Regions from separate parts of the Paenibacillus wuxiensis genome, predicted to be linked through region 2. Evidence: riboswitches for the same ligand, from Rfam matches in the RefSeq annotation. Region 2 holds a riboswitch; each other region holds the start of a gene.
What was found. Region 2 has a riboswitch for cyclic di-AMP ahead of ABN764_RS02880 (3D domain-containing protein). Riboswitches for the same ligand answer to the same signal wherever they lie in the genome.
Positions count from the first base shown of each region.

Region 1: it holds a riboswitch for cyclic di-AMP, as region 2 does, so the genes downstream of both, ABN764_RS27610 (C40 family peptidase) here and ABN764_RS02880 (3D domain-containing protein) in region 2, are expected to answer to the same signal.
Region 3: it holds a riboswitch for cyclic di-AMP, as region 2 does, so the genes downstream of both, ABN764_RS28765 (resuscitation-promoting factor) here and ABN764_RS02880 (3D domain-containing protein) in region 2, are expected to answer to the same signal.
Region 4: it holds a riboswitch for cyclic di-AMP, as region 2 does, so the genes downstream of both, ABN764_RS22965 (TrkH family potassium uptake protein) here and ABN764_RS02880 (3D domain-containing protein) in region 2, are expected to answer to the same signal.

Region 1 covers NZ_JBEFZI010000017.1:39,909-44,124, forward strand. Annotated here, with positions in the region: gene ABN764_RS27600 (M1 family metallopeptidase) at 1-361, shown strand, start outside; gene ABN764_RS27605 (hypothetical protein) at 366-1,187, shown strand; cyclic di-AMP (ydaO/yuaA leader) riboswitch at 1,483-1,624, shown strand; gene ABN764_RS27610 (C40 family peptidase) at 1,628-2,107, shown strand; gene ABN764_RS27615 (serine protease) at 2,413-2,925, opposite strand; gene ABN764_RS27620 (response regulator transcription factor) at 3,100-3,705, opposite strand; gene ABN764_RS27625 (sensor histidine kinase) at 3,702-4,216, opposite strand, start outside.
Region 2 covers NZ_JBEFZI010000001.1:631,777-635,992, forward strand. Annotated here, with positions in the region: gene ABN764_RS02870 (amino acid ABC transporter permease) at 2-658, shown strand; gene ABN764_RS02875 (amino acid ABC transporter ATP-binding protein) at 651-1,373, shown strand; cyclic di-AMP (ydaO/yuaA leader) riboswitch at 1,634-1,802, shown strand; gene ABN764_RS02880 (3D domain-containing protein) at 1,812-2,522, shown strand; gene ABN764_RS02885 (polysaccharide deacetylase family protein) at 2,608-3,780, opposite strand; gene ABN764_RS02890 (dihydroorotate dehydrogenase electron transfer subunit) at 4,174-4,216, shown strand, end outside.
Region 3 covers NZ_JBEFZI010000020.1:10,818-15,033, reverse strand. Annotated here, with positions in the region: gene rsmA (16S rRNA (adenine(1518)-N(6)/adenine(1519)-N(6))-dimethyltransferase RsmA) at 1-724, opposite strand, end outside; gene rnmV (ribonuclease M5) at 730-1,296, opposite strand; gene ABN764_RS28765 (resuscitation-promoting factor) at 1,463-2,590, opposite strand; cyclic di-AMP (ydaO/yuaA leader) riboswitch at 2,908-3,111, opposite strand; gene ABN764_RS28760 (TatD family hydrolase) at 3,305-4,072, opposite strand; gene ABN764_RS28755 (HD domain-containing protein) at 4,108-4,216, opposite strand, start outside.
Region 4 covers NZ_JBEFZI010000010.1:139,066-143,281, forward strand. Annotated here, with positions in the region: gene ABN764_RS22960 (CPBP family intramembrane glutamic endopeptidase) at 1-1,652, opposite strand, end outside; cyclic di-AMP (ydaO/yuaA leader) riboswitch at 1,901-2,059, shown strand; gene ABN764_RS22965 (TrkH family potassium uptake protein) at 2,119-3,477, shown strand; gene ABN764_RS22970 (potassium channel family protein) at 3,517-4,200, shown strand.

The DNA of each region.
Region 1 (4,216 bases), on a different contig from region 2:
CTTCGCCGTGGAGAACATTGATTCACGTACGATTGAATCGAATGGGTCTACCCAATATGAAGCGACTGTCTATATCCGCAAGCTCGGTGCCAATTATCCATCCATTCCGATCGTATTTGGATTCTCGGATGGCACGACGACTCGCAAGGGATGGAATGGAGAGGGAGACCGCATCCAATATACCGTCACCCATAAAGCGCCGCTCAGCTGGGTCATGGTTGATCCTCTATATTCGATTGTCGTTGAGAACAAGCACATCAATAATTATATGCGTGCTCATGTCGATGAACCTGTCCGTACACGAGTTAATTTATCCGTCATCAAGGTAATCGAAGCTGTTACGAACATTTTGGGGTGGTGATAGTGTGAAGGCTTATGTGCGTTCAGGCTGGAATTGGTGCAAAGAGCACATCTATATATGGGTCATTCTATTCTTGTACCAACTGTTATGGGGGTTCTTCCTCTATCGCTTCGTCGATGGAGTGGTAACACCTATCCTGCGCCGTTACCCAGATCCAGCACCTACCGAGATGAGCAGGCAGCTCTTTCTGACCGAAAGCCAGTTCTATCTAATGAAGACGAATGACTACTTCCCTTACTTATGGGCTATCCTCGGATTCGTTGCCGTCCATATGCTGCTTACCCCCTTCATTCACGCGGGTGTATTCCATGCTATGTCACGGCCCAAGCAGCAGGGGCTTGCCTTTTTCCAAGGTATCAAGCTCGCTTGGAAGCCAATGCTTGTCCTCTATCTACTCGAGACACTGCTCATTATCGCACCCGCTATATGGTTCGTTCCTTATGCGGCCCATGCCCTGTCCACATCGGCTTCTCTGTCTTCCTTACTCGTGGCAGTGGCACCGTTTGTAATCGCTTGGTTCATTGGCGGCTGGCTTGTTCATCAATTGTTCTTATTCCTTAACTTCGGCGCTGCCTCAGAAACACCGTTAATTCGATCTGTGACAGCCGGAACTCGTCGCTTGCTTCCCATTCTAGGATTGTCACTTCTCTTTATTGGTATCACGATTGGCGTAGGCATATTGTCCACAACGGCGGCGGCCGTGTTCACCGGAATTACCGCACTCATTATTCAACAGGCATTGCCTGCCATTATGACTATACTCAAAATGTGGGGATTGTCTGCACGCCACGCTGTCTGGCAGGAAGCAGAGCAACAGATGAAATAATGGGGGTTCTGATTGAGCGCAATTTAGTTACAGAGTTATAAAGTTACAAAGTTACAAAGTTACAAAGGGTTACGATGATATTGAAGTAGCGTAACCTAACAAAATGAATTAAAAAACTTGTCTATCAGCGAAAAAAACGCTGATCTGACAAGTTTTTTTCGTGTCAAGGACAAAAAATATTTGTCAAAGGAATTTCCGTCTGTTACAATAAGTCTAGATTTATTACAACTTTGTCATGAAAGCGGCACTAACTCTTGCAAAATTGTTACTATCGCACGCAGCAATACATATTCCAAAAACCAGAATGCCGAGTTTCCGGGCGGACCGGAAAGCGGGGGAACCAGTTTTTACGGGTGAATTGATCTTGTAACACAGGGATCATAGGGGTCCTTCAACCGAACCCTCCAGCTAACCTCGCAGGCACGGAAGGAGCCTTCCCTTTGAAGAAGAAGCTAGTTACAGCGGTGCTCGGACTGAGCGTTCTGTTTACTTCGTTCAGTGCAGGCAGCACATTCGCAGCATCCAAAATGGACAACACGATTGACGGTTTGCTTGGCATTTCGTACAAGTATGGTGGTACAACAACGAAAGGCTTTGACTGCTCCGGATTTACGAAGTACGTGTTCGACAAGTTCGAAATTGATCTTCCTCGCACATCTTCGTCGCAATTTGACGCTGGTGAGAAAGTTAGCAAAGACGAGCTTCGTCCAGGAGACCTGGTCTTCTTTGACACAAGCGGCGGCAACGGTGTATCGCATGTCGGCATTTACGTAGGCGACAACAAATTCGCACACGCTTCGACAAGCAAGGGTACGCGCATCGACAGCCTTAGCATGGACTACTACGAGAAGCGCTATGTAGGTGCACGTCGTGTAATGAGCGAGAATGACTTCTCGTCTATCGCTACTGAAAATCAATAATATCAATAGTTTGATTGTTTACTGCACTCTTATAATGATATGAACGACTACATAACCCGATGAGAAGCGCTACGCGCCTTTTCGTCGGGTTGTTTCATGTTACCCTCATTATCCGCGCAAATCCAACTTCTTTATCCTATGCATCTCTGCATGTCAACGATTCGTGCTTTTATCTATCTTTACGAAATATTTCTTTTTCGGTTTCAACCATTCTCATCGCCATTAACGACACAAGGACATGCGCTTGTGCGCATGTCCCGATATCTTGTCTGGATATTCACTATTTTCGCATAGACGCTTCTGATTTACTTAACTGACCCATTCAATTCTTGGAATTTCGCCTTAATCTCTTCTGGTGTGAGCCCATCCGCCTCTGCTCGATGCTTTTCTTCCTCGTGCTGAAGCTGAGTCTGACGATCCTCGACATGCTTCCCATTAATGTGATGTTTCTCGTGGAACAGTCGTCCTTTTATGCCTAATTTCTCGCGTAATTCCTGGTGAATTTGCTTGTTGCTCTTGCCTTCTGTCGAAATTCCGTGTTTCTTAGCTAGCAATTGAAGCTTCTTCTCGCGCAGCTGCTTCATTTCTGCACGAAGCTCCTTCATTTGTGCCTGTACTTGTTCTAATTGTTTATCCGTCTCCATGCTCTGCTGATTCGGCTGTACAGCCTGAGATGAAGTGACCACTCGTACAGCAGCTTGCTCTCTGCTCTTATCTGCCGCAGCATCTAGCGCAGTTCTGCTTTGCGCTGCTGCAGGTGAAGCCATCAAGAGAAGCATTAGGCACGTCCACGCTGCTACGGTTGAATTGCGTTTCATAGGTTCCACCTCCTTATGTAAGGGATGGCTATAGTATGTTCGTAATTCCTGAAATGAAACTGAAAATAAGCTAAATATTCACTTAGTGAAGCACTTACCCATTTATATTCTGGATGCTAATTGAGCCGACAATTCTCCATCAAGTATCTTCTGCATATATTCCAGCAGCAGTTCTTAATCCAGCCAGCCCTTCTCCCTGGCAGTTCGAATCGCCTCAATTCGCGTACCCGCTCCTACTTTGCTAATCGCATCCGACATATAGTTGCGCACCGTTCCATAGGATAAGAACAATTTGGCGCTAATATCCTGCATGGACAGTCCATTCTCAGCAAGCAACAGCACTTCCTTCTCCCTCGGGGACAACGGACAAGGGTCTTCCCACGCAGCCAACGTTAATTCGGGACTCATCACCCGCTTGCCTGCATATACCTGGCGAATGGCATCTGACAACTCGTCGCTTGGACTGTCCTTGAGTAAATAACCGCCTACACTGGATGCCATTGCACGCTGGAGATAGCCTGAGCGAGCAAAGGTCGTCAGCATAATAATCCGACAGTCCAGCCCCTTCTTCTTGACTGCATCCGCGACATCCAGCCCCGTCATAAGTGGCATCTCGATATCCAGTACCGCGATATCCGGCTGAAGTACCTCTATAAGCGACAGCGCTACACTGCCATTCTCGGCCTGACCAATCACTTCGATATCATCCTCAAGAGACAACAAGGTGGCGAGTGCACTTCGCAGCATCTGTTGGTCCTCTCCCAATATAACTCGAATCATGATGAACCTTTCCCCTTCCCATCGCGGATTACACGCGGAATGACTAACGATAATGCCGTTCCCTTGTGGGCACCAGACTCTATAGCAAGCGTCCCGTCCACAAGCTGAAGCCGCTGTTTCAGTCCGGCCATGCCTGTCCCACTTGATTGCTTAAGCTGGTGCTCATCAATTCCGATGCCATCATCTGCAATCTCCAATCGAACCCTTGCCTCTCCCACCTCAACCCGAACCGAGCAATGCTTCGCCCGGCTGTGCCTGACGACATTCGTTAAGGTCTCCCGGAAGCACATGGCGAGAATCGTCTCCTGCAATGCTGATAATGGCAATCGGCCCACAATGCTTGGGGCTGCTGCTGAAGGGCTAATTCCCTCGCTGCGTTCCTGAAATTCCAGCTCAATTCCTGCGGCAGCGCATAGCTGCCTTCCATGCTCATATTCCTCTGCAAGCTTGACGATCTTCATTTCAGTTACGAGTTGGCGCATCTGCTTCAACGCCGCACGCGATGTTTCTT
Region 2 (4,216 bases):
CATGTTCGATTGGTTCGACATGTTATGGACGTATAAATTAGGATTTGTATCCGGTGCTGGCATAACCGTACTGCTATCCGCGATATCCGTTCTATTCGGATTACTATTGGGAGTGGCCATTGTCTTGATGCGGATGTCTAAAATAAAGCCGCTTAAATGGTTTGCTGTCACCTATATCGAGGTGTTCCGTGGAACACCGCTGCTTGTACAATTATTCATTATTCATTATGGACTTGCAGAGTATGGCGTAGAATTTAGTGCACTAACATCTGGAGCGATTGCTCTATCCTTAAATAGTGGTGCGTATTTGGCTGAAATCTTCCGTGCCGGCATACAATCGATCGACCACGGTCAATTGGAAGCAGCTCGTTCTCTCGGAATGTCAAAATCAATGGGGATGCGCTTGATCGTACTTCCACAAGCGTTCCGCAATGTTATTCCGGCGATAGGCAACGAATTTATTACGATTATTAAGGAGACTTCAATTGTCAGCACCATCGGGATTGCAGACTTGATGTTTGAGACGAATATCGTTCGTGCCAAAATTTATTCAGCGATGGGACCACTGATTGGAGCAGCGTGTATCTATCTCATTCTAACCTTCACTTTATCGAAAGTGGTGGCACGTTTGGAAAGGAAGTTGAGCGAGCATGATTAAAATTCAAAATTTGCATAAATCGTATGATAGATTGGAGATTTTAAAAGGGGTAAATGTCTCTATTGATCGTGGTGAAGTGGTTGTAGTCATAGGCCCTAGCGGATCCGGAAAGAGTACTCTCCTTCGTTGCATTAATTTGCTGGAAACTCCGACACAAGGGGATATCCGTTTCGAGGATCAGTGCATCACTGACAAGTCGCACAACATTAACAAAACACGTGAAAAAATGGGGATGGTATTCCAATCGTTCAACCTATTTCCCCATATGACCGTGCTGCAAAATATTACCCTTGCTCCAATAAAGGTGAAACATGTGCCAGAGGCTGAAGCAAATAAACTAGCAATGGAGCTGCTTGGCAAGGTTGGATTGGCGGATAAGGCCAAGGCATTCCCTAGACAATTGTCCGGTGGACAGAAGCAGCGTATCGCGATTGCGCGAGCACTTGCTATGCAGCCGCATGTGATGCTGTTCGATGAGCCGACATCAGCGCTTGATCCAGAGATGGTCGGCGAAGTGCTTGAGGTCATGAAATCACTCGCCGGAGAAGGAATGACGATGGTAATCGTAACTCATGAGATGAACTTCGCACGTGAAGTGGGCGATCGTATTTTGTTTATGGATGGCGGCAATATTGTGGAGGAAGGTTCTCCAGACCAATTATTTAACCATCCTAAGCATGCTAGAACGCAGGATTTTCTAAGTAGAGTATTGTAAAGAGGTATTGTAAATATATAGGTATTCGAATAGGCATCCTTAGGGGGTGCCTATTGTTGTTTTGCTGTATTATGTAAGCGTTTTCGTTTACAAATCTGAAATATGTGCTATGATAGAAACAGAAAGATTACAAAAATGTCATCTCTGATTACAAATTTGTTATGAAATAAAAAAAGTTTGAAGCTTCAATCCATTGGGGGGCGCGGGTTCCAGAGACTTACCATCATATTCCTGCGCACAGGTTACAAAATTGTGATATGATGCAATCCGAGCCGAAACGACACACCCGTACGGGGGACTATTGACCGGTGTTCGATATTACGAGAACACCTTGGGGTGAATCGCTTATTCCGCAACTTGGAATGGCGTAGGGGAACTCCTTGACCCGAATCCGACAACTAACCCCGCAGGCTAATGCACAGGAGGAAAACAAAACATATGCGTAAAAGAATTACACTAACGATTACAGCAGCATTACTTGGACTTGCGTCCATTCTTCAAATTTTGCCGGCACAGGCTGAGCCCTATACGGTAAAAGAAGGAGAAACGTTCTATTCAATTGCTAAGAATTACAACATGAGTGTTGAATCCGTATTGTCGGCAAACCCGACAATTAATCCGAAAAATTTGTATGGTGGACTCTCCATCGAACTTCCAAGCCCTGTTGTTCAAAAGTCGGTATTGGAAGGGATGCCAGTCAATAATGCTTTGGGTGTAGCAAAAAATGACGAACAGGCAGTCAAAACGGCTTCGAATAATCAGAAAGCAGCAGTACAACAAGCTGCTCCTAAAAATGTAGTTCAATTGTCCTCTGGACGTACAGCGACATACAAGAAAACGATAAGCATGCGTGCTACAGCCTATACCGCTCATCCGAGTGAAAACGGCAAATGGGGCGCAGTAGATGCTTTGGGTAATGCATTGAAACTAGGTACAGTTGCGGTCGATCCAAAAGTGATTCCGCTTGGTACGAAATTGTATATTACGGGATATGATTTCAAACACTTGCCGACAGGCGGTATGGTTGCTGTAGCTACGGATACAGGCGGTGCAATCAAGGGGAAAAAGGTTGACATATTTGTACCGGTAAGCAAGAAGACAGGCAACACATTCGGCGTGCAAGACGTTAAAGTATACGTGTTGAAATAATATCTACTATTATATATAGATGTAGATGAATACTTACAATAGCAATTGAACAACAAGCCTCGCCATTATGGCGGGGCTTGTTTACTTATTCCTTCTTTTCCTTCTGATCTTGGAGCAGATCAGGCAGGGTGACGAACTCATATTTCCGCTCCCTTAACTGCTGAATAATCGATGGGAGTGCTTTCACGGTTCCATGCAGATATCCATTTTGTGTGCTTCCGCTGGCATGCTGCAATACGATGGAACCTGGGCGTACCCCACGCATCACATTTTGCAAAATACGTGAAGCGGTTAATCCACGCCAATCGTTTGTATCTACATCCCAATTGACGACCATGTATCCATTATCTCCTGCCCAGCGCAATTGCTCTTCGTTGATTTCTCCATATGGCGGACGGAAGTATCGAGGCTTATATCCGGTAGACTGCTCGATAATGCGTTCAGTATCCTTCACCTGGTGTTCAAAAGCTGGAAGCGTCAGCTTTGTCAGCAACGGATGATTGTACGAATGATTACCGATCACATGCCCCTCGCGCACCATCCGCTCGACGAGTCCTGGATAAGCCTTGGCACGAGAGCCAACAAGAAAGAAAGTGGCTCGGATATTGTGCTCCTTCAATATATCCAATACAAGCGGCGTAATGCGGTTATCCGGTGCGTCATCGAAGGTGAGCGCAACTTGTCGTTCTCCATGACGCTGCTTCGCATTCAATTTAAAGATATGTGGGTACTTCAACCGCAGTTCCGCAATCGTGAGATGCTGTTTCTTCATCTTATGCATACTGGAGCGGGATGATTGTGAAGCTTGCGCCGCAGATTGCGACGGGGTTGATTTCTGCCACTTGTGCTGGCGTTCATTCAAAGAGGAAGAACGCTGTTTCTGCTGGCCAGATTCTGACTCTGCCTGCTGCGACTCCAGTCTCTTCTGACTTTTCTGATTATCACGCTCTTTATGCTCAGCTGATATGGTGAATTTAGGCATCTCAAGATGATCCGATGAAGCTGCATTCTCTTGCTTCTCCTTAGCATGTGGGGAATGCATGTTCACAGAGTCTGCCTTGAAGATACGTGGTACTGGATGAGTGCGATCTTGTCTCCACAGACTGTCTGCTGATGAATGGATCGATTCCGACTGATTTGGCTTGCTTGGTGGAAGATTGGGTATGGGAGGCGTTGCTTCCTGCGAACGATGGAAGCAGCCAGTAATACAGAGCAAACAAAGGGATAGTACAGATAAGCAGATTCGACAATGTTGCATAGCGCCATTCCCCCATTCCATAAACAGTTCAATGTTCTTGTTATGTCCTTGGGGTGGTAGAAATATGCCCTTCCACTTACCTAGTACGGTAGGGAAATAATCTCATCGACTATAATTGTTAGGATGTTCACTTGTAACTTCTTGCTAATATTCTGAAAATTTGCGAAACCATTGTCACAATTCATACGCTAATGTGACATGGGTCACAGTGGGATGTCAACCAGAACATGCATAGTAGAAGTGTAAAGGTGAGAAAAGCTTATGCATAGGCCATATAGGCAGCAATCCATAAGGTTGTGAATGTGGGCTTTTCTTACGAGCAGGAATCTGCACATCTCAATAAACGTGAGAAGGATGCAGACTGTCCTTACTCGTGAAAAAAGGAGCATACTTGTGTATACGATTCTTTCCAACGAACGCATCTCTGAAGGCATTT
Region 3 (4,216 bases), on a different contig from region 2:
TCGTCTTGCGACGCTGAGCGAACGAAGCCTGTACAACATCGAATAACAGCGGCTCATCCTTCACCTGCACAGGTGGAGTCTGTCTCACACGTAGACGGATTACTGCAGACTCTACATTTGGCTGCGGGATGAACACCGTATGCGGCACGGTGCATACAAGCTCCGGCTCTGCAAAATATTGAACAGCCACACTTAAGCTGCCGTAATCCTTGCCTCCTGGCTTCGCTGCCATTCGCTCTGCAACTTCCTTCTGAATCATGACGACGATGTTCTTGAGCGGCAGACGCTCCTCCAGAAGCTTCATCATAATCGGGGTCGTCACATAATACGGCAAGTTAGCCACAACACTTACCCGATCGACATCCTGGAACTGTTCGCGGAACAATTCATGCAAATCCACCTTCAATACATCCCCATGTACAACATGGACATGTTCATAAGGCTCCAGCACTTCCCCTAATATCGGAAGCAAGCGCTGATCGATCTCGACTGCTGTTACACGACGAGCGCGCTTAGCGAGCTGCTCCGTAAGCGCACCAATCCCAGGCCCAATCTCCAGGGCACCTGTCACATCATCCAGCTCTGCAGCATCCACAATACGGCGCAAAATGTTCATATCAATTAGGAAGTTCTGTCCTAAGCTTTTCTTAAATGAAAACCCATGCTTGCGTATAATGTCTTTCGTGCGGTTCGGTGTTGCAATATCTATTCTCGTCTGCGTCATTCCATCTATTCTCCTTCTGCACATTGTTCCTGCTCGAATTGGTTCAGCTTCCGCAAGGCGTTCTCAAATTCCTCTCGTCCGATCTGAAACACACCGCAGCGCTTGAGCATCTGCTTCGCGTTGCAGTATCCAATGCCCAATATTTCACCTAACTGCCGTCTGCGTTCTGCAGAGCCTGCATGCGTCGTTAATCCCGCTTCGACGAGATCCGTCCACGTCAGCTCTGACGTCATGCTTGGCATCTCCGAGCGAACCTGCTCTAAGGCACGGCGAATCGCTTCTGGCTTTGCATTCTCCACACCAAGATCCCCTTTGGCTATCGCCTCATGTCTAGGCAGGAAAGCGTGCTTGCACCCAGGTACACGTTCTGCTATCGTCTTCCGAATTTTCTCTCCCGCATGATCTGGATCCGTGAAAATAATAACCCCTCGACGCTCTTGGGCCAATGCGATGCGTTTTATCGTTGTATCATTAATCGCCGATCCACCTGTCTCAATTGTATCCGCCTCAACGGCACGGTGAATGGCAACGGTATCATCTTTGCCTTCTACAACTATCACTTCACGTATCAATATGCTTGCTCCTCTCACCACAAGGCTGCTTCCTAATTCCGCATCCTTCTCATGCTCTCCATTCATAAATAAACAACAAAAGAAGAGGGTGTCCCCTCTTCTTAGCATGACATAAATCATTATTCATTACTATATCCTAATTACACATGGCTGCATACCTTGTGCGTTAGTTCGATTCCGGCTTGACTGGGCCAACCACGTATACGGTGTACCCCTTCTTGCGTCCGAATTTGCTGACCGCCTTCTTGCTGTCGAAGTATACATCGATAATTTTCCCCTTGACCGCGCCACCTGTATCTTCAGCACGTCTGAATCCAATCCCTTCGATATATACCCACCAGCCGAGCGGAATGACCTTCGGATCAACCGCGATAGTACGACCTTCTGATACTATTGCGCCAGATGCCGTCTTCGCACCAGCCGATCCCTCAGATTCCGTATACGCCGTCAGTTGAACGTTCTTCAGCACTTTTTTATAGTTAAAATCTTTGTCGCCACTGGAAACATTGTCAGAATCGTCTTCCTGCGCGTTCACTGACAGAACAGCAACTTCCGGTTCCTTCTTCGTTCCATAGGCTATCACTTGATTCACTTGTTTTGTATGAACGGATTTGTCGACCATCTGCGCATATACGAGCTTACCATCCTCGTACGTTTTCTGTACTTTCTGGACAACCAAGCCTTCTTTTCCATCTTGAACCGTCTTGGTCTTCCCCTTAAGGAGAGTAGCATCTGCCTGCTTCACCACTTGATAAGGAACCTTCACTTTACGCTCTTCCATCTTCTTGCTGACACGGACGATACGAATATCCATGTTCTTCGAAATAGAGGCACGCTTAGAAGGGAATACCTTATCTTCAGGGTTCACTTGGATTTGCAGCGAACTCAGTGCATCATGCACCGACTTCTTCGTCGTAAATTGTGTTTCTTTCTTCCCATCCGCTGTAATTTGGATAGGCAAAGCGCGTTCAATAATAACTCGATCTCCATCAGCAATTTCTGCATCAAGCGGCTTCGATACTACATCGTATGCCCCAAGCGCTATCGCATGCTCATCCAAAACATTGCGAAGCGTATCTAGGCGAGTTTCGACTGAACGCTCTTGTCCATCAACGAGCACAGCCACTGTCTTCTTCGTTACATTATACCAAGTCAAGACTGCTATTAATGTGATCACGATTGCTACAGCTGCAATAACGGTGATAACACGCACATTTTCATGCTTCCATCGCAATGCGAGTGACATGCTGGATGATCGGGGTTCATGGGTTTCGTTGTTCACGATCTGTCCCATTTCTCGGTCCTCCTTACATAGTCCCGCCGTCGAGTGCTCTGCATGATTCCATCTGACGCGACTATTTCAAGAATGTTTACGAGAGACTTCACTTGCCATAAACGAGCATGTAATCGTTCAAGACAATGCCGAAATCTCCGTACCAACGTTTCAGTATTGGCTGCTCCCACCTCCTATTTCTTACACCCTATGACGTCTTTATTCTCATTATTCAAAAAAAGAATGTTTGAGAGTAAACAAAAGAAGCCCTTCGTAAGAGGAGACTCTTTCGCGGCTTCCGTAATAGAAACCCAAACGTCAACAGTGCAGGACGCGAGGAACCCTCTCTCGGTACGCTGACGAGGTTAGCTGTCGGGTTCGGGCTTGAGAGTCGCCCTATCGGAACCAACCGGCTCATGGCTCGGTCGTCCCTAATTCACCCCAAGGAATTAATCCGTGTGATTGAACATGTACTCATGTCATGTCGTTCACACTCTGGTTCCCCCGCTCTCCACTTCATGGAGATTAAGCGATACTGAATTAGTTGGAACAATATTGAATTGTGTAATAACATCTGTGAGAAATCATATCGTGTTTGCAATCTTCTTGTAAAGACAGTAGCAATTCCGTTTTTCGCGAAAAATGGTTAAAAAAATGTAACTAAATCCGTTTTTCATAATGAAATCCACTTATTTTATGGCCAATGTCTTTTTTTCACTTGTTTTTGGCCCGTTTTCACGCGATGTCAAAACATGTCATTGCATTTTGAGTCGTCATTCTGCAAAATTCTTCAAATTCCATACCTTTCAGCTCTGCTGCAACCTCTGCAACAAGACGAACATATGCGGACTCATTGCGCTTGCCTCGGAACGGATGAGGAGTCAAATAGGGAGAATCCGTCTCCACAAGCAGTCGATCATTCGGAACCTTAACAAGTACTTCTTTCGGCTGTTTTGCATTTTTGAAAGTAACAGGTCCTCCAAATGAAAGGTAGAAGCCCATATCCAGGCACATCTTCGCTGTTTCCCAGCTACCTGAGAAGGAGTGCATGATGCCCCCTACTTCGTGAGCCTTCTCCTCGCGCAAGATGCGGATTACATCTTCGTGCGCTTCACGATTATGAATAATGATCGGCATCTTCAATTCTCGCGCCAACCCAATTTGCTCGCGGAATACACGGTGCTGAACATCCTTCGGAGACGTATCCCAGTGATAGTCCAGTCCGATCTCGCCAATCGCCACAACCTTTTCATGCTCCGTTAGCTTGGCGATCCAGTCTATATCCTCCGGCTTCATCGTTATCGCATCTACCGGATGCCAGCCCACGGCTGCATAGATAAAATCATATTTCTCTGCCAACGCCATCGTCGTCGGGATCGTCTCTCGATTGAACCCGATGTTAACCATACGGGTCACCCCTTGTTCAATGGCCCGTGCGATAACCTGATCGCGATCCTCGTCAAAATTGCTGCTGTCTAAATGCGTATGTGTATCAAATAACACGTTTATGCGCCCCTTTTTCTTTCTTGTAAATCGATCTAATGATTGCGGCGTATAAACATACGCCTTGTATCTTCCGTAAGGTGATTCGAGACTTCCAGAAGCTTGTCCATTGGGAAATAGATATAGTGTTTTCCACGGCGAATG
Region 4 (4,216 bases), on a different contig from region 2:
TTCGCGAGCGCATATACAATCCCAATTGGAGAAAGGAAGTACACAAGACCGATTAGGAAACCGACTATTGTTCCATCAAGCATGAATGACAGGGACATTAAGAAGTTGTCGAGCATAAGGTGAGCGAACATGGCCGTCCACCAGCCATGCTTCAGCATAATGAACAGGAAGAACATGCCGATAAACAGGAGCTCTACCGGACGAGAGTAATACGGATAGATCGGATAGGTGACATGTCCGAACGCCCATACAAGGGTAGGGATAATCCCGGCTAACCATGGGTTGCGGAACAATCGGTTCAGCAGTCCAACCCCGAACAAGCGGTATATCCCTTCCTCCGAAATAGCTGCAACCCAAGCTAGAAGAGGGAACAGTGGTGCAATTCGCAGGTTGAGCGGAGATTGTGAGGCATCGGTCGATGACCACGCATGAAACCCTGATTCCAAAATGAAAAATATAACCGTTTGCATGCCGAGCAATACGCCTGTGTACGCGATTCCGATCCATAATGCTTGTATGAGCTTGCCGCCAAATGCGCGATCACTCCAGGTAGGCAGAACATCTCTGTACGCAGACAACTCCCATGCTCGCTTTCCCGCATGGAGAGAGAAGTAGAGGATAACGCCTTGAATTACTGTAATTGCGCCTTGAATGGCAAAGGACAGCCCCATATTCACCGAGTCCACAGGGGTACGGAGTTCCAGAGCGAAGAGACCCGGAAGCACGTTCCATAGATGCAGCAGAGAAATTCCGCATGAGACGGCAGTAAGGGCGAACAATGTCTTCGATCCGAACTTCAGGCCATGACGGTAGACGATGCAAGCGATCAGTGAACATGCACTTAGTAGGATCGTCATCCACATATAGCCGATATTGTAAATGGACGATGCAGTCTTCGTTTGATGCAGTTCTTCAGCTAGATAGCTGTTCGGGATAACCCAGTAGGGCTTCAGCATGACAATGCGATCTTGGGAGAAGACGGCCTTCACGTTCAATGCGGCTTCACCAAGCCGTGCTTCAGGCACGTTATACTCTACCGTGTCTAGCTCCGCCGATGATGCGATTAGTTTTAATTGGGTAGGATTCCATCCCATGTGCTTCAAGAGTGTATCAGCAAGCTTCTTGCGGTTCACTGGACCCAAGGCAGTCTCCGCATCTTCTGCTGACGCCATATCCACATGATTTCCCGTAACCCCGCTAATGTCGGAGGTGATAGGAGGCTTTTCCTCCCATTCGAATCCAATAATACGACCGCTTGTCATGTGAACGTCAATGCGCATGACACCGGATTTTCCAGCCCGATTCATATTCAATAATACCTGAAAAGTATCATAGGGACTGGATGGTTCCCATTTCTGAAATGAAGCGGTCAGCTTCTCCTTGCTCATGTAGCCGGAAACCGTTGATTGACTGCGATAAATGACGGTTGGAGCAGTATCTTCTTCAGGTGTAATTGAAATATGGAACTGTTTTAAGTCCTGTACAAATGTGAGTGCCTTTTGCGCTGCTTTCTCTTTGGTTAAGATGGATTGGCTGGCTGCTGATTCCATCATGGCTTCTGTCTGCTGAAAGGGAATGAATACCTGAACAATGAGGAATAATAGAAATCCGGCCACAGAAGAAAGAAGAAGCGGCTTGGATACATAGGACATGTTGGAACCTCCATTCCATCACACATTTAGCGTATGGTTGCTTATTTGTTCATTTTATCCACTTCAACTTTGTAAAGTCCAGCAGAGAAAATGAAGAAACACCTAGCGAAAATGAGTGTTTTGAATACAATTGAAGAAAATGGGGGATTGTAAGCGCTATTTCTTCAAGTTTTTCGTCTTATTCTGGTTAATTTGTTCATTCCTTGACTTTGTATGCTGCAGGGGAAACGTATATAATCTCGTTATGAATTGCATACAAGCCGAGTTTCGTGAATGAACGAAAGCGGGGGACCCGATAAATGGGGTGAATATCGCAGTTGTGGATGCATAGAATCCACTTGCGATTAGGGCAGCCTGAACGTGCCCGAATCCGACAGCTAACCTCGTAGGCATGTACGTCAGGATACCAGCGATAGCATTGGATTTCCAGTGCTTTTTTTCGTGGGGAAAAAAAGAGGTGACTCCCGTGGAGGGAACAAAAAAGGCCATTCGATTTAATCTGACACCACCGCGAATTCTGGTTGTAGGGTTTGCAGCAATTGTATTATTGGGCGCATTTCTACTCATGCTTCCGATATCAAATGCGGATGGGATTCCGCTGCCATTCCTCGATGCTTTGTTCACGTCAACGTCAGCAACTTGTGTGACGGGGCTCATTGTGGTGGATACGGGCACTCATTTTACCGTATTCGGGCAGGTGGTCATCATGCTGCTTATTCAAATTGGTGGGCTTGGATTCATGACAATGGCAACGCTGTTTGCATTAGCACTGAAGAAGAAGATATCGCTGAAGGAAAGGCTTATATTGCAAGAAGCGCTTAATCAGGGCAGCATGGAAGGCATCGTGCGCCTTATCCGTAAAGTGATCTTGTTCGCGGTATGTATCGAGGGGACGGCAGCTGTACTGTTCTCCGTGCGATGGGCATTTGATCTTCCGCTAGGCAAGGCCATTTATTTCGGTATCTTCCATGCTGTTTCTTTTTTCAATAACGCAGGCTTTGATTTATTCGGCTCTGTCAGTGGGCCGTTTTCGAGCTTAACCAGCTATGTCGGAGACCCTATTATTAACCTGGTATCGATGCTGCTTATTATCCTTGGCGGGATTGGATTTATCGTCTTGTCCGATTTGGTGGAATATAAGCGTACTCGCAAGTTGTCTCTGCATACGAAGATCGTGTTAACGATGACGGGATTGCTCATTGTAATCGGAACGGTCGTTATATTTATATTTGAATTTACCAATACACGCACGTTAGGCAGTTTGAATGGTTGGGAGAAGTTCTGGGCATCCCTGTTCCAATCTGTCAGCCCGCGTACCGCTGGAGCGAATACGATTGACATCGGAGCCATGCGCCAAGCCTCGCAATTTTTTATGGTTCTTTTGATGTTCATCGGGGCATCACCAGGATCCACTGGTGGTGGTATTAAGACGACGACGTTCGCCATTCTCATTGGAGCTGTATTTGCTATGATTCGCGGGAAAGAAGATATCGTCATTTACCGGTATCGACTCGCCAAGGATCGTATCTTCAAAGCAGTTACGCTAACGTTGCTGTCATTGTTCTTGGTCATTATCGTATCGATGATATTGTCGACAACAGAAGATCATAGCTTCCTGATGATATTATTCGATACAACATCGGCCTTCGGAACGGTAGGGCTATCAATGGGATTGACGGCGGATTTATCAGATATCGGAAAAGTGCTGCTGAGCCTGACGATGTTTGCAGGCCGTCTTGGGCCATTAACGTTGGCTTATGCGTTAGGCCCGAAAAATGAGCGGGAATTATACCGACACCCAGAAGGGAAAATAACGATAGGATAAGCAAGTTAGATTGTAACGGACGAAGGAGTATACAGGGATATGGAGTTGCAGCAGTTTGCAGTGATCGGGATGGGCCGTTTCGGTTCGAGTCTCGCGAAGGAGCTGGTCAAGCTCGGACATCAGGTGCTAGGCATTGATAAAGATGAGGAAGTAATTGGGGATGTTATGGGCTTCGTAACCCATGCAGTTGTAGCGGACGCATCAGATGAAGAGGTGCTGCGCTCACTCGGCATACGTAACTTCGATTGCGCGATCGTAGCCATTGGTGACGATATTCAGACGAGCATTCTGGTCAGTATTCAGATGAAGGAACTTGGCGTGAAGAAGGTTGTCGCCAAAGCACTTTCCGAATTGCATGGACGTGTTCTGGAGCGGATCGGTGTGGACAGGGTTATTTACCCGGAGCGGGATATGGGCATTCGCGTAGCTCATCAACTTGTATCACCGAACTTGCTGGATTACATTGAATTGTCCAAGGAATATACCATTGCAGAGCTGAGCGTGCCTGGCTGCATGCAAGGCATGGCGCTCAAGGATGTGAATCCAAGAGCTAAGTTCGGGTGCAGCATCGTGGCCCTGAATAAGCCGAAAGGTATGATTATTGCACCATCAGCCGAAGATGTGCTTGATGAGAAAGATATTATGGTTATGATTGGTACGAATACGCAAATCGAAGATTTTGAAGAAGCATTTATGTTGAAGGGGAACGATAGAAAATCGTAAAGAATCCCTTGCGTGG